DNA from 4 places in the Escherichia fergusonii ATCC 35469 genome. Region 1 is predicted to be linked to each of the others. Evidence: predicted binding sites of a transcription regulator. Region 1 holds the regulator's gene; each other region holds the start of a gene.
The links. The regulator CRP, encoded in region 1, controls carbon source genes, mostly activating them, when cyclic AMP is high. The targets are predictions, from matches to a motif close to ATGTGANNNNNNTCACAT.
Positions count from the first base shown of each region.

Region 1 (4,155 bases):
CCGACACTGATTATTCACGCCAAAGACGATCCGTTTATGGATCATCAGGTGATCCCGAAACCGGAAAATCTCCCCCCGCAGGTGGAGTATCAACTGACTGAACATGGTGGTCATGTTGGCTTTCTTGGCGGTACATTATTTCATCCGCAAATGTGGCTGGAGTCACGCATTCCTGACTGGTTAACAACGTATCTGGAGGCGAAATCATGTTGATTCCGTGGCAAGAACTCTCCCCCGAAACGCTGGAAAATTTAATTGAAAGTTTTGTGTTACGCGAAGGCACCGATTATGGTGAACATGAGCGTACACTTGAACAGAAAGTCGCCGACGTCAAACGCCAGCTACAGTGCGGAGAAGCGGTGCTGGTATGGTCGGAGCTGCACGAAACGGTCAATATCATGCCGCGCAGTCAGTTTCGCGAATAACCTGCAGCCGTCGGCGGACGAGATAATAATGATAGCTAAGTCATGGAGTTACTATGTCTGCCAAACATCCGGTCATTGCGGTAACAGGATCCAGCGGCGCGGGGACCACCACCACCAGTCTCGCATTTCGTAAAATATTCGCGCAGTTAAATCTGCATGCAGCTGAGGTGGAAGGCGACAGTTTTCACCGTTACACGCGCCCGGAAATGGACATGGCGATCCGCAAGGCGCGTGATGCCGGGCGGCATATCAGCTACTTTGGCCCCGAAGCTAACGACTTCGGCCTGCTGGAACAAACCTTCATTGAATACGGTCAGAGCGGCAAAGGAAAATCACGCAAATATCTGCATACGTACGACGAAGCCGTACCATGGAATCAGGTGCCGGGGACATTCACCCCATGGCAACCTTTACCGGAACCCACTGATGTACTGTTTTATGAAGGGCTACACGGCGGCGTGGTCACACCACATCATAACGTTGCGCAGCATGTGGATTTACTGGTCGGCGTAGTGCCTATCGTTAACCTTGAGTGGATTCAAAAACTGATCCGCGACACCAGCGAGCGCGGGCACTCACGAGAAGCGGTGATGGACTCAGTAGTACGTTCAATGGAAGACTATATCAACTACATCACGCCGCAGTTTTCCCGCACCCATCTTAACTTCCAGCGCGTTCCCACTGTCGACACCTCAAACCCGTTCGCAGCAAAGGGCATTCCATCACTGGATGAAAGCTTTGTGGTGATCCATTTTCGTAATCTGGAAGGGATCGATTTCCCCTGGCTGCTGGCGATGTTGCAGGGCTCATTCATTTCCCACATCAATACATTAGTGGTGCCGGGCGGTAAAATGGGTCTGGCAATGGAGTTAATTATGCTGCCACTGGTGCAACGATTGATGGAAGGAAAGAAAATCGAGTAACTCTGCTAATATGCCGGATAAACAATTATCCGGCATCGTACTCCTGACATTAAATCACGCGGCAACCACTTCATACGAGTGAGTAATATTCACCGCTTTTTCCAGCATCAACGCCACTGAACAATATTTCTCGGCAGAGAGATCTACCGCACGCGCAACTGCTGCGTCTTTCAGGTCGCGACCGGTGACGATAAAATGCAGATTAATGTGCGTAAACAGGCGTGGTGCCTCTTCGCGGCGTTCAGAGGTCAATTTTACTTCACAATCGACAACATCCTGACGCCCCTTTTGCAGGATAGAAACCACATCAATGGCGCTACAACCACCCGCCGCCATCAACACCATTTCCATCGGACTTGGCGCTTTATCGCCAGAGTTGCCGTCCATTAAAATCTGGTGACCAGATGCGGATTCGCCCAAAAAAGTTAACCCTTCGACCCACTTCACTCGCGCTTGCATTTTTGCCACTCCACTGCATCAAATTTATTCACAGCGTACGCGTACTGACCAAATCGCGCAACAGAAGGCGACCTGAGTCAAGCTGAAGCGAGACACCAGGAGACACACGGCGAAAGCTATGCTAAAACAGTCAAGATGCTACAGTAATACATTGATGTACTGCATGTGTGTAACGGACTTCACATAACAGATGCAGTACGTATTTGACAGCCTCTTCCCAGATAGCGGGAAGCACATTTCGGCAATCCAGAGACAGCGGCGTTTTCTGGCTCTGGAGAAAGCTTATAACAGAGGATAACCGCGCATGGTGCTTGGCAAACCGCAAACAGACCCGACTCTCGAATGGTTCTTGTCTCATTGCCACATTCATAAGTACCCATCCAAGAGCACGCTTATTCACCAGGGTGAAAAAGCGGAAACGCTGTACTACATCGTTAAAGGCTCTGTGGCAGTGCTGATCAAAGATGAAGAGGGTAAAGAAATGATCCTCTCCTATCTGAATCAGGGTGATTTTATTGGCGAACTGGGCCTGTTTGAAGAGGGCCAGGAACGTAGCGCATGGGTACGTGCGAAAACCGCCTGTGAAGTGGCTGAAATTTCGTACAAAAAATTTCGCCAATTGATTCAGGTAAACCCGGACATTCTGATGCGTCTGTCTGCACAGATGGCGCGTCGTTTGCAAGTCACTTCAGAGAAAGTGGGCAACCTGGCGTTCCTCGACGTGACGGGCCGCATTGCACAGACTCTGCTGAACCTGGCAAAACAACCGGATGCCATGACTCACCCGGACGGTATGCAAATCAAAATTACCCGTCAGGAAATCGGTCAGATTGTCGGCTGTTCTCGTGAAACCGTGGGACGCATTCTGAAGATGCTGGAAGATCAGAACCTGATCTCCGCACACGGTAAAACCATCGTCGTTTACGGCACTCGTTAATCCCGTCGGAGTGGCGCGTTACTGAGTAGCGCGCCATTTTGTTTCCCCCGATGTGGCGCAGACTGATTTATCACCCCGATATCAACTATGCACTACGACAAACGCTAGTGCTATGTTTGCCCGTGGCCGTTGGGTTAATGCTTGGCGAATTACGATTCGGTCTGCTCTTCTCCCTCGTTCCTGCCTGTTGCAATATTGCGGGCCTTGATACGCCTCATAAACGTTTTTTCAAACGCTTAATCATTGGTGCGTCACTGTTTGCCACCTGTAGCTTGCTGACACAGCTGTTACTGGCAAAAGATGTTCCCCTGCCCTTTTTGCTGACCGGATTAACGCTGGTGCTTGGTGTCACTGCTGAGCTGGGGCCATTGCACGCAAAATTGCTTCCCGCATCGCTGCTCGCCGCCATTTTTACCCTCAGTCTGGCGGGATACATGCCAGTCTGGGAACCGTTGCTCATCTATGCGCTGGGCACTCTCTGGTACGGATTGTTTAACTGGTTTTGGTTCTGGATCTGGCGCGAACAACCGCTACGCGAGTCACTAAGTCTGCTGTACCGTGAACTGGCGGATTACTGCGAAGCCAAATACAGCCTGCTTACCCAGCACACCGATCCTGAAAAAGCATTGCCACCACTGCTGGTGCGCCAGCAAAAAGCGGTCGATTTAATTACTCAGTGCTATCAGCAAATGCATATGCTTTCCGCGCAAAATAATACTGACTACAAGCGGATGCTGCGTATTTTCCAGGAGGCGCTGGATTTACAGGAACATATTTCGGTCAGCTTGCATCAGCCGGAAGAGGTGCAAAAGCTGGTCGAGCGTAGCCATGCGGAAGAAGTTATCCGCTGGAATGCGCAAACTGTCGCCACTCGCCTGCGCGTGCTGGCTGATGACATTCTTTACCATCGCCTGCCGACGCGCTTTACGATGGAAAAACAAATTGGCGCACTGGAAAAAATCGCCCGCCAGCATCCGGATAATCCTGTTGGGCAATTCTGCTATTGGCACTTCAGCCGCATCGCTCGTGTACTACGCACCCAAAAACCGCTCTATGCCCGTGATTTACTGGCCGATAAACAGCGGCGAATGCCGTTACTGCCGGCACTGAAAAGTTATCTGTCACTAAAGTCTCCGGCGCTACGCAATGCCGGACGACTCAGTGTGATGTTAAGCGTTGCCAGCCTGATGGGCACCGCACTGCATCTGCCGAAGTCGTACTGGATCCTGATGACGGTATTGCTGGTGACGCAAAATGGCTATGGCGCAACCCGTCTGAGGATTGTGAATCGCTCCGTGGGAACCGTGGTCGGGTTAATCATTGCGGGCGTGGCGCTGCACTTTAAAATTCCCGAAGGTTACACCCTGACGTTGATGCTGATTACCACCCTCGCCAGCTACCTGATATTGCG
Region 1 covers NC_011740.1:3,384,996-3,389,150, forward strand. Annotated here, with positions in the region: gene EFER_RS16710 (hydrolase) at 1-213, shown strand, start outside; gene EFER_RS16715 (YheU family protein) at 207-425, shown strand; gene EFER_RS16720 (phosphoribulokinase) at 479-1,348, shown strand; gene EFER_RS16725 (OsmC family protein) at 1,403-1,807, opposite strand; gene crp (cAMP-activated global transcriptional regulator CRP) at 2,112-2,744, shown strand; gene EFER_RS16735 (YccS/YhfK family putative transporter) at 2,795-4,155, shown strand, end outside.

Region 2 (4,155 bases), 2.3 Mb from region 1:
GCATTATCCCAACGAAAAATGGTTCCCACTGACCGAAAACGACGATGTGCCGGAAGGACTGCTCGATGACCGTCTGCGCGCGTTTTACGACCCTGAAAATGAACTGACCGGCAGCATGCTGATTGACCTGCAATCCGGTAACGAAGATCGTGGTATTTGCGGTCTGCCATTTACGCGCCAGTCCGACAATCAGACCGTTTATATTCCGATGAATATCATTGGTAACTTGTACGTTTCTAACGGTATGTCCGCTGGCAATACCCGCAACGAAGCACGCGTTCAAGGGTTGTCCGAAGTTTTCGAACGCTACGTGAAAAACCGCATTATTGCTGAAAGCATCAGCTTGCCGGAAATCCCGGCAGACGTGCTGGCACGTTACCCTGCAGTAGTTGAAGCAATCGAAACACTGGAAGCGGAAGGTTTCCCAATCTTTGCTTATGATGGTTCGCTTGGCGGCCAGTATCCAGTGATTTGCGTGGTACTGTTCAATCCGGCTAACGGCACTTGCTTTGCCTCTTTCGGTGCGCATCCTGATTTTGGCGTAGCACTGGAACGTACCGTGACCGAGCTGCTGCAAGGTCGTGGCCTGAAAGATTTGGATGTGTTTACTCCGCCAACCTTCGATGATGAAGAAGTTGCTGAACATACCAACCTTGAAACGCACTTTATCGATTCCAGCGGTTTAATCTCCTGGGACCTGTTCAAGCAGGATGCCGATTATCCGTTTGTGGACTGGAATTTCTCCGGCACCACGGAAGAAGAGTTTGCCACGCTGATGGCTATCTTCAACAACGAAGATAAAGAAGTTTATATTGCCGATTACGAGCATCTGGGCGTTTATGCTTGTCGTATTATCGTGCCTGGCATGTCCGATATTTATCCGGCTGAAGATTTGTGGTTAGCGAATAACAGCATGGGCAGCCATTTACGTGAAACGATTCTTTCACTCCCAGGCAGCGAGTGGGAAAAAGAAGATTACCTGAACCTCATCGAGCAACTGGATGAAGAAGGTTTTGATGACTTTACCCGCGTGCGTGAGCTATTGGGTCTGGCAACCGGGCCGGATAACGGCTGGTACACTCTGCGTATCGGTGAATTAAAGGCTATGCTGGCGCTGGCTGGTGGCGATCTGGAACAGGCTCTGGTCTGGACCGAATGGACGATGGAGTTTAACTCATCGGTCTTCAGCCCGGAACGCGCAAACTATTATCGCTGCCTGCAAACCCTCCTGCTGCTGGCTCAGGAAGAAGATCGCCAGCCACTGCAATATCTGAATGCTTTTATCCGCATGTACGGCGCGGAGGCGGTAGAAGCCGCCAGTGCGGCAATGAGTGGCGAAGCGGCGTTTTACGGCCTGCAACCGGTAGATAGCGATCTGCACGCATTCGCCGCACATCAGTCGCTGCTGAAGGCCTATGAAAAGCTGCAACGCGCCAAAGCGACATTCTGGACAAAATGAAAGCAAACAGACAACGGCGAGTAGGTTAATTTCCTTGTCTGAGCTATATTACGGGGCGCATTTTGTGCCCCTTTCTTGTTTATTAAATTTAAACAGAAATAAATGTAGTTACTCGGTTAAATATTGTTATTCAATATTTAACCAGATTTATCAATGTTGTTATTTTATTAGTCTTTGTTTTCTGTCCATTAACGTACTTTCAGGAGCACTATCGAAAATATTCAACTGATTTATTAAATTTTAAAATTTATTTTTATTAAATAATTCATCAAGTTAAATACTTTTTGCGTAAAAACCATGCGACTTACAGGTCTATAAGCCAGGCGAGATATGATCTATATCAAATTCTCATCTATAATGCTTTGTTAGTATCTCGTCGCCGACTTAATAAAGAGAGAGTTAGTGTGAAAGCTGACAACCCTTTTGATCTTATTCTTCCTGCTGCGATGGCCAAAGTTGCCGAAGAAGCAGGTGTCTATAAAGCAACGAAACATCCGCTTAAGACTTTCTATCTGGCGATTACCGCTGGTGTATTCATCTCTATCGCTTTTGTTTTCTATATCACTGCAACAACAGGTGCTGGTGCGATGCCATATGGCATGGCAAAACTGGTTGGCGGTATCTGCTTCTCTCTGGGCCTCATTCTTTGTGTTGTTTGTGGTGCTGATCTCTTTACTTCAACAGTTCTGATTGTTGTTGCTAAAGCCAGTGGACGCATCACCTGGGGGCAACTGGCGAAGAACTGGCTTAATGTCTATTTTGGTAACCTGATCGGTGCATTACTGTTTGTTCTGCTGATGTGGCTTTCCGGCGAATATATGACTGCGAATGGTCAGTGGGGACTTAACGTCCTGCAAACAGCCGATCATAAAATGCACCATACTTTTATTGAAGCTGTTGCCCTCGGTATCCTGGCAAACCTGATGGTCTGTCTGGCTGTGTGGATGAGCTACTCTGGCCGTAGCCTGATGGACAAATCGTTTATCATGATTCTTCCTGTCGCCATGTTCGTAGCCAGTGGATTCGAACACAGCATCGCAAACATGTTTATGATCCCAATGGGTATCGTAATTCGTGACTTTGCATCACCGGAATTCTGGACCGCTATCGGTTCTTCTCCGGAAAATTTTTCTCACCTGACCGTGATGGGCTTCATCACTGATAACCTGATTCCGGTTACGATCGGTAACATTATTGGCGGTGGTTTGTTGGTTGGGTTGACATACTGGGTCATTTATCTGCGTGATAACGATCATCACTAATTGAGATGTTCTGCACGCGGTAAATAAAAAATCCACTTAAGAAGGTAGGTGTTACATGTCCGAGCTTAATGAAAAGTTAGCCACAGCCTGGGAAGGTTTTACCAAAGGTGACTGGCAGAATGAAGTAAACGTCCGTGACTTCATCCAGAAAAACTACACTCCGTACGAGGGTGACGAGTCCTTCCTGGCTGGCGCTACTGACGCGACCACTACCCTGTGGGACAAAGTAATGGAAGGCGTTAAACTGGAAAACCGCACTCACGCGCCAGTTGACTTTGACACCGCTGTTGCTTCCACCATCACTTCCCACGACGCTGGCTACATCAACAAAGCGCTGGAAAAAATTGTTGGTCTGCAGACTGAAGCTCCGCTGAAACGTGCTCTTATCCCGTTCGGTGGTATCAAAATGATCGAAGGTTCCTGCAAAGCGTACAACCGCGAACTGGACCCGATGATCAAAAAAATCTTCACTGAATACCGTAAAACTCACAACCAGGGCGTGTTCGACGTTTATACTCCGGACATCCTGCGTTGCCGTAAATCCGGGGTTCTGACCGGTTTGCCAGATGCTTATGGTCGTGGCCGTATCATTGGTGACTACCGTCGCGTTGCGCTGTACGGTATCGACTACCTGATGAAAGACAAATACGCTCAGTTCACCTCTCTGCAGGCAGATCTGGAAAATGGCGTAAATCTGGAAGCAACTATCCGTCTGCGTGAAGAAATTGCTGAACAGCACCGCGCTCTGGGTCAGATGAAAGAAATGGCTGCCAAATACGGCTACGACATTTCTGGTCCGGCAACCAACGCTCAGGAAGCTATCCAGTGGACTTACTTCGGCTACCTGGCTGCTGTTAAGTCTCAGAACGGTGCTGCAATGTCCTTCGGTCGTACCTCCACCTTCCTGGATGTGTACATCGAACGTGACCTGAAAGCTGGCAAGATCACCGAACAAGAAGCGCAGGAAATGGTTGACCACCTGGTCATGAAACTGCGTATGGTTCGCTTCCTGCGTACCCCGGAATACGATGAACTGTTCTCTGGCGACCCGATCTGGGCAACCGAATCTATCGGTGGTATGGGCCTCGACGGTCGTACCCTGGTTACCAAAAACAGCTTCCGTTTCCTGAACACCCTGTACACCATGGGTCCGTCTCCGGAACCGAACATGACCATTCTGTGGTCTGAAAAACTGCCGCTGAACTTCAAGAAATTCGCTGCTAAAGTGTCCATCGACACCTCTTCTCTGCAGTATGAGAACGATGACCTGATGCGTCCGGACTTCAACAACGATGACTACGCTATCGCTTGCTGCGTAAGCCCGATGATCGTTGGTAAACAAATGCAGTTCTTCGGTGCGCGTGCAAACCTGGCGAAAACCATGCTGTACGCAATCAACGGCGGCGTTGACGAAAAACTGAAAATGCAGGTTGG
Region 2 covers NC_011740.1:1,080,619-1,084,773, reverse strand. Annotated here, with positions in the region: gene ycaO (30S ribosomal protein S12 methylthiotransferase accessory factor YcaO) at 1-1,459, shown strand, start outside; gene focA (formate transporter FocA) at 1,864-2,721, shown strand; gene pflB (formate C-acetyltransferase) at 2,777-4,155, shown strand, end outside.
Region 2: focA (formate transporter FocA) is a predicted target of CRP. The motif match lies at 1,788-1,805, and genes of this name have one in related genera.

Region 3 (4,155 bases), 550 kb from region 1:
CGCATTGCAGGCGCTGCGCAAAAAAGGCCTGTGTGAGTTAGCGAGTGAAACACCAGAGTTTAGCGACTGGCGAACGAACTATGCCGTTTCTGGCGAGCGGTTGCGATTGAATACTGAACAGGCCACCGCCGTTGGCGCCATCCATAGCGCAGCGGATACCTTCTCTGCCTGGTTGCTGGCGGGCGTTACCGGTTCCGGTAAAACAGAAGTTTATTTGAGCGTACTGGAAAACGTGCTCGCACAGGGCAAACAGGCGCTGGTGATGGTGCCGGAAATCGGCCTGACGCCGCAAACTATTGCCCGTTTTCGTGAGCGGTTTAATGCGCCAGTGGAAGTTCTGCATTCCGGCCTGAACGACAGTGAGCGCCTTTCGGCGTGGCTGAAAGCGAAAAATGGTGAGGCGGCGATTGTGATCGGCACCCGCTCCGCGCTGTTTACGCCGTTTAAAAATCTCGGTGTGATTGTCATTGATGAAGAGCACGACAGTTCCTACAAGCAGCAGGAAGGCTGGCGCTATCATGCCCGCGACCTGGCGGTGTACCGTGCGCACAGCGAGCAAATCCCGATTATTCTTGGCTCCGCAACGCCCGCGCTGGAAACGTTATGCAACGTGCAGCAGAAAAAATACCGCCTGCTACGCCTGACCCGTCGGGCAGGGAATGCGCGTCCGGCAATTCAACACGTGCTGGATTTAAAAGGTCAGAAGGTGCAGGCTGGTCTGGCTCCGGCGTTAATCACCCGTATGCGCCAGCATTTACAGGCCGACAACCAGGTTATCCTCTTTCTTAACCGCCGTGGCTTTGCGCCTGCCTTGCTGTGCCACGATTGCGGCTGGATTGCCGAATGCCCACGTTGCGATCACTACTACACGCTGCATCAGGCGCAACAGCATTTGCGCTGTCACCACTGTGACAGCCAACGCCCGGTGCCGCGCCAGTGCCCTTCCTGCGGCTCCACGCACCTGGTACCCGTGGGGCTGGGCACCGAACAGCTTGAACAGACGCTCGCGCCAATGTTCCCTGGTGTGCCCATTTCTCGTATCGACCGCGATACCACCAGCCGCAAAGGGGCGCTTGAACAACAACTGGCGGAAGTACATCGCGGCGGTGCGAGGATTTTGATCGGCACGCAAATGCTGGCGAAAGGTCACCATTTCCCGGATGTGACGCTGGTGGCGTTACTGGATGTGGACGGCGCGCTGTTTTCTGCGGATTTTCGCTCGGCAGAGCGTTTTGCCCAACTTTATACCCAGGTGGCTGGCCGTGCCGGACGTGCGGGTAAACAGGGCGAAGTAGTGCTGCAAACGCACCATCCTGAACATCCGCTGTTGCAAACGTTGCTCTATAAAGGCTACGACGCCTTTGCCGAACAGGCGCTGGCTGAGCGGCGAATGATGCAACTGCCGCCATGGACCAGCCATGTGATTGTGCGTGCGGAAGATCATAACAATCAGCACGCGCCATTGTTCCTGCAACAACTGCGTAATCTCATCCTCTCCAGCCCGCTGGCAGACGAGAAACTCTGGGTTCTCGGCCCGGTTCCGGCGCTGGCCCCTAAACGTGGCGGTCGCTGGCGCTGGCAAATTTTGTTGCAGCACCCTTCCCGCGTGCGCTTACAGCACATCATCAATGGTACGCTGGCGCTTATTAATACAATACCGGATTCCCGCAAGGTGAAATGGGTGCTGGATGTCGATCCCATCGAAGGCTAATGCGCAAACGTTGCGAGGCGGATCGAAAAATTTAATATTCATCACACTTTTAATGAAAATTCTGTAACCGCTTCCACTAACTATCTGATAAAAATGTGTCGAAAACGAGTTAAACAAGGATTGTTCTGCGCCAGAGTTTCAGGCGAGGAGAGAAAGTGAAGCTGAAGAAGCAGGTGACTGCCGCTACAATGAAAGATGTTGCACTGAAGGCAAAGGTCTCCACTGCAACTGTGTCCCGCGCGTTAATGAATCCAGATAAAGTCTCCCAGGCAACACGTAGCCGGGTTGAACAGGCCGCCAGGGAAGTAGGGTATTTGCCGCAAACTATGGGGCGAAACGCGAAACGTAATGAATCACGCACCATTCTGGTGATTGTCCCGGATATTTGCGATCCCTTCTTTCATGACGTTATCAGGGGTGTTGAAGTCACAGCTGCCGAACAGGGATATCTGGTATTAATTGGCGATTGCGCCCATCAGAATCAGCAAGAAAAGACGTTTATCAATTTAATTGTTACTAAACAAATCGATGGCATGGTGCTGTTGAGTTCCCGCTTGCCATTTAACGCCAGCGTAGAAGAGCAGCGTAATTTACCGCCGATGGTGATGTCGAACGAATTTGCCCCGGAACTGGAGTTACCTACAGTTCATATCGACAACCTTACGGCATCATTTAACGCAATCAATTATTTGCTCAGTCTTGGGCATCGGCGTATCGGTTGTATCGCCGGGCCGGAAGATATGCCCTTCTGCCACTATCGCTTACAAGGGTACGTGCAGGCGTTGCGTCGTAATGCCATCACCGTTAATCCACACTATATTGCCCGCGGTGATTTTACTTATGAGGCAGGTGGCAATGCGTTAAAGCAACTGCTCGATCAACCAGAACCGCCAACAGCTATCTTTTGCCATAGCGATGTCATGGCTGTTGGGGCTATCTCCAGTGCTAAACGTATGGGGCTGAAAGTCCCGGATGATGTGTCAATTATGGGATTCGACAATATCGCCCTGGCCGAACATTGTGATCCGCCACTGACCACTATCGCCCAACCGCGTTACGAGATTGGTCGTGAAGCCATGCTCTTATTACTGGAACAAATTCATGGCCACGATGTGAGTAATGGATCCCGATTAATGGACTGCGAACTGATCGTTCGTGAATCCACACGCGCTTTAACATAAAGTCACTGGCTTTAAGACTTCCGTGTCTGGTCAAAGGCCCGTCGCTTAAGTAACATGGCGGGCTGATGAACGAATAAATACAGCGAAACGATAGTGGCACAACGAGATTATGTACGTCGCGGCCAACCGGCTCCTTCGCGGCGCAAAAAGAGCACTTCACGGAAAAAGCAACGCAACATGCCTGCGGTATCACCGGCAATGGTCGCTATTGCCGCTGCAGTTCTTGTGACCTTTATCGGCGGTCTGTACTTCATTACCCATCACAAGAAAGAAGAGTCCGAGACGCTGCAAAGTCAAAAAGTGACCGGAAACGGACTCCCCCCCAAACCAGAAGAGCGCTGGCGTTACATTAAAGAGCTGGAAAGTCGCCAGCCTGGTGTGCGTGCGCCAACAGAACCTTCTGCAGGTGGCGAAGTGATCAATCCTGACCAGTTAACGCCTGAACAGCGGCAGCTACTGGAGCAAATGCAGGCTGATATGCGCCAGCAGCCGACGCAATTGGTTGAAGTTCCATGGAATGAACAGACGCCAGAACAGCGTCAGCAAACGCTTCAACGTCAGGCACAGCAGCGTCAGATTCAGGCGGCTCAACAGCAGCAGCGACAGGCTGAGCAGGCATATCAGCAACCGCGTACCGCGCAAGCTCAGCAACCACCGCGCCAGACGCAGCAGACACGCCAGGCGGCTCAGCAGCCGTACCAGGATCTCCTGCAAACGCCAGCACACACTGCCGCGCAGCCTAAGTCACAGCAAGTCGCGCCTGTTAGCCGGGCCGCTGATGCGCCAAAACCAACGGCTGAGAAGAAAGACGAACGTCGCTGGATGGTGCAGTGTGGCTCGTTTAAAGGTGCCGAGCAGGCAGAAACCGTACGTGCGCAATTGGCTTTTGAAGGGTTTGATTCCAAAATTACCACCAACAATGGCTGGAATCGTGTGGTGATTGGCCCGATTAAAGGGAAAGAAAATGCCGACGGCACCCTGAATCGCCTGAAGATGGCGGGTCACACAAACTGTATTCGACTCGCTACCGGGGGTTGAAACCCTCAAAATCCCCCCCATCTATAATTGCATTATGCCCCGCACAATTGTGCGGGGTTTGAATTCTGTATTCCTAACCAAGGGGTCTGCTCGTGACAACTATAGTAAGCGTACGCCGTAATGGCCACGTGGTAATCGCCGGTGATGGTCAGGCCACACTGGGTAACACCGTAATGAAAGGCAACGTGAAAAAAGTTCGCCGCCTGTATAACGATAAAGTGATCG
Region 3 covers NC_011740.1:3,933,589-3,937,743, forward strand. Annotated here, with positions in the region: gene priA (primosomal protein N') at 1-1,711, shown strand, start outside; gene cytR (DNA-binding transcriptional regulator CytR) at 1,867-2,892, shown strand; gene ftsN (cell division protein FtsN) at 2,986-3,930, shown strand; gene hslV (ATP-dependent protease subunit HslV) at 4,023-4,155, shown strand, end outside.
Region 3: cytR (DNA-binding transcriptional regulator CytR) is a predicted target of CRP. The motif match lies at 1,741-1,758, and genes of this name have one in related genera.

Region 4 (4,155 bases), 770 kb from region 1:
AGGTCTGGAAATCGTCGCCCCGCAGCTGGATACCTGGATAGTTCCCCTCTCAATCATCGTTCTGACTTTACTGTTTATGATTCAAAAACATGGCACTGCTATGGTCGGTAAGCTGTTTGCGCCTATCATGCTGACCTGGTTTTTGATTCTGGCGGGGCTGGGGTTGCGTAGCATTATTGCTAACCCAGAAGTGCTGCATGCGCTGAATCCGATGTGGGCGGTGCATTTCTTCCTTGAATACAAAACGGTTTCTTTTATTGCATTAGGGGCAGTGGTGCTGTCGATAACGGGGGTCGAGGCGCTGTACGCTGATATGGGGCACTTTGGTAAGTTCCCGATTCGTCTGGCGTGGTTCACCGTCGTATTGCCTTCCTTAACCCTTAATTACTTCGGCCAGGGAGCGCTGTTGTTAAAGAACCCGGAAGCAATTAAGAACCCGTTCTTCCTGTTGGCACCGGACTGGGCGCTGATCCCGCTTCTGATCATCGCCGCGCTGGCGACGGTAATTGCCTCGCAGGCGGTTATCTCTGGCGTCTTCTCATTGACGCGTCAGGCGGTACGTTTGGGATATTTGTCGCCGATGCGCATTATTCACACCTCCGAAATGGAGTCAGGGCAAATCTACATTCCGTTTGTGAACTGGATGCTTTATGTCGCGGTCGTGATTGTGATTGTCAGCTTTGAGCACTCCAGCAACCTGGCGGCGGCGTACGGGATTGCGGTGACCGGAACCATGGTGCTGACGTCTATTCTCTCGACTACCGTGGCACGTCAGAACTGGCACTGGAATAAGTATTTTGTTGCGCTGATCCTGATTGCTTTCCTTTGTGTCGATATTCCATTGTTCACCGCTAACCTCGATAAACTGCTCTCCGGCGGCTGGTTGCCATTGAGCCTCGGTACGGTGATGTTTATCGTGATGACCACCTGGAAGAGCGAACGTTTCCGCTTGCTGCGGCGGATGCATGAACATGGTAACTCTCTGGAAGCGATGATTGCTTCGCTGGAGAAATCTCCGCCCGTTCGCGTGCCCGGGACCGCGGTGTATATGTCGCGTGCAATCAACGTTATTCCCTTTGCGTTGATGCATAACCTTAAACATAACAAGGTATTGCATGAGAGGGTGATTCTGTTAACTCTGCGCACCGAAGACGCGCCATATGTCCATAACGTCCGTCGCGTACAGATTGAACAATTGTCGCCTACTTTCTGGCGCGTGGTGGCAAGTTATGGTTGGCGGGAAACGCCAAATGTGGAAGAAGTTTTCCACCGCTGCGGTCTGGAAGGATTAAGTTGCCGGATGATGGAAACCTCTTTCTTTATGTCGCATGAATCACTGATCCTCGGCAAACGCCCGTGGTATTTGCGTCTGCGTGGCAAGCTGTACTTGCTGTTGCAACGTAATGCTCTGCGAGCACCGGATCAATTTGAAATCCCGCCAAACAGGGTTATCGAACTGGGTACTCAGGTCGAAATCTAACGCCAGACGCCTCCTTTCTCCATAAGGGGGCGTTATTGTTTTCATTTTTAATCATTATGTAAAACGTTTCGAGGTTGATCACATTTCCGTAACGTCACGATGGTTTTCCCAACTCAGTCAGGATTAAACTGCGGGTCAGCGAAACGTTTCGCTGATGGAGAAAAAAATGAAAAAAGGCACCGTTCTTAATTCTGATATTTCTTCGGTGATCTCCCGTCTGGGACATACCGATACGCTGGTGGTGTGTGATGCTGGTTTACCCATCCCCAAAAGTACAACGCGCATCGATATGGCATTAACCCAGGGTGTACCTTCTTTTATGCAGGTGCTGGGCGTCGTCACAAATGAAATGCAGGTCGAGGCTGCCATTATCGCGGAAGAGATAAAACAACATAATCCGCAACTCCACGAAACGTTGCTCACTCACCTTGAGCAGCTGCAAAAACACCAGGGAAATACCATTGAAATTCGTTACACCACACATGAACAATTCAAACAACAAACCGCAGAAAGTCAGGCGGTAATTCGTAGCGGAGAATGTTCTCCGTATGCGAATATCATTCTCTGTGCTGGCGTGACGTTCTGAGGCCGTCATGGAAGCATTACTTCAGCTTAAAGGCATCGATAAAGCCTTCCCGGGCGTAAAAGCTCTCTCGGGCGCCGCGTTAAATGTCTATCCGGGGCGTGTAATGGCGCTGGTGGGTGAAAACGGCGCGGGTAAATCCACCATGATGAAAGTGCTTACTGGTATCTATACGCGTGATGCAGGTACGCTTTTATGGCTGGGGAAAGAAACAACGTTTACCGGGCCGAAATCTTCCCAGGAAGCCGGCATTGGGATTATCCATCAGGAACTGAACCTGATCCCACAGTTGACCATTGCCGAAAATATTTTCCTCGGCCGTGAGTTTGTTAATCGCTTTGGCAAAATTGACTGGAAAACCATGTATGCCGAAGCGGATAAATTGCTGGCTAAACTTAACCTGCGTTTTAAAAGTGACAAGCTGGTGGGCGATCTTTCCATCGGTGACCAGCAAATGGTTGAAATAGCCAAAGTGCTGAGCTTTGAGTCGAAAGTCATCATTATGGATGAACCGACCGATGCGCTGACCGATACCGAAACCGAATCCCTGTTCCGCGTCATCCGCGAGCTGAAATCGCAAGGTCGCGGTATTGTCTATATCTCCCACCGCATGAAAGAAATCTTCGAAATTTGCGATGACGTTACTGTTTTTCGTGACGGGCAATTTATTGCTGAGCGCGAAGTGGCATCACTGACCGAAGATTCGCTGATTGAGATGATGGTGGGCCGCAAGCTGGAAGATCAATATCCACACCTGGACAAAGCGCCGGGCGATATCCGCCTGAAAGTCGATAATCTCTGCGGACCTGGCGTTAATGATGTTTCATTTACCTTACGCAAAGGTGAAATTCTTGGCGTCTCTGGTTTGATGGGCGCGGGGCGTACCGAACTGATGAAAGTGCTCTACGGCGCACTGCCGCGTACCAGCGGTTACGTCACTCTGGATGGGCATGAAGTCGTTACCCGTTCACCGCAGGATGGCCTGGCAAACGGCATTGTGTATATCTCCGAAGACCGTAAACGTGACGGTTTAGTGCTGGGCATGTCAGTCAAAGAGAATATGTCGCTGACTGCGCTGCGTTACTTTAGCCGTACTGGCGGCAGTTTGAAGCATGCCGATGAACAGCAGGCAGTGAGTGATTTTATTCGTCTGTTTAATGTGAAAACGCCGTCGATGGAACAGGCAATTGGTTTGCTCTCCGGTGGCAATCAGCAAAAAGTGGCGATTGCCCGTGGACTGATGACACGCCCCAAAGTGTTGATTCTTGATGAACCTACCCGTGGCGTAGATGTTGGTGCGAAAAAAGAGATCTATCAACTGATTAACCAGTTCAAAGCCGATGGCTTGAGCATCATTCTGGTGTCATCGGAGATGCCAGAAGTATTAGGCATGAGCGATCGCATCATCGTCATGCATGAAGGGCATCTCAGCGGGGAATTTACTCGTGAGCAGGCCACCCAGGAAGTGTTAATGGCTGCCGCTGTGGGCAAGCTTAATCGCGTGAATCAGGAGTAAAAAAATGACAACCCAGACTGTCTCTGGTCGCCGTTATTTCACGAAAGCGTGGCTGATGGAGCAGAAATCGCTTATCGCTCTGCTGGTGCTGATCGCGATTGTCTCGACGTTAAGCCCGAACTTTTTCACCATCAATAACTTATTCAATATTCTCCAGCAAACCTCGGTGAACGCCATTATGGCGGTCGGGATGACGCTGGTGATCCTGACGTCGGGTATCGACTTGTCGGTAGGTTCTCTGTTGGCGCTGACTGGCGCAGTGGCTGCATCTATCGTCGGCATTGAAGTCAATGCGCTGGTGGCTGTCGCTGCCGCTCTCGCGTTAGGTGCCGCTATTGGTGCGGTAACCGGGGTGATTGTAGCGAAAGGTCGTGTCCAGGCGTTTATCGCTACGCTGGTTATGATGCTTTTACTGCGCGGCGTGACCATGGTTTATACCAACGGGAGCCCAGTGAATACCGGCTTTACTGACAATGCCGATCTGTTCGGCTGGTTTGGTATTGGTCGTCCGCTGGGCGTACCAACGCCAGTCTGGATCATGGGAATTGTGTTCCTCGCGGCCTGGTACATGCTGCA
Region 4 covers NC_011740.1:4,152,602-4,156,756, forward strand. Annotated here, with positions in the region: gene kup (low affinity potassium transporter Kup) at 1-1,480, shown strand, start outside; gene rbsD (D-ribose pyranase) at 1,647-2,066, shown strand; gene rbsA (ribose ABC transporter ATP-binding protein RbsA) at 2,074-3,579, shown strand; gene rbsC (ribose ABC transporter permease) at 3,584-4,155, shown strand, end outside.
Region 4: rbsD (D-ribose pyranase) is a predicted target of CRP. The motif match lies at 1,547-1,564, and genes of this name have one in related genera.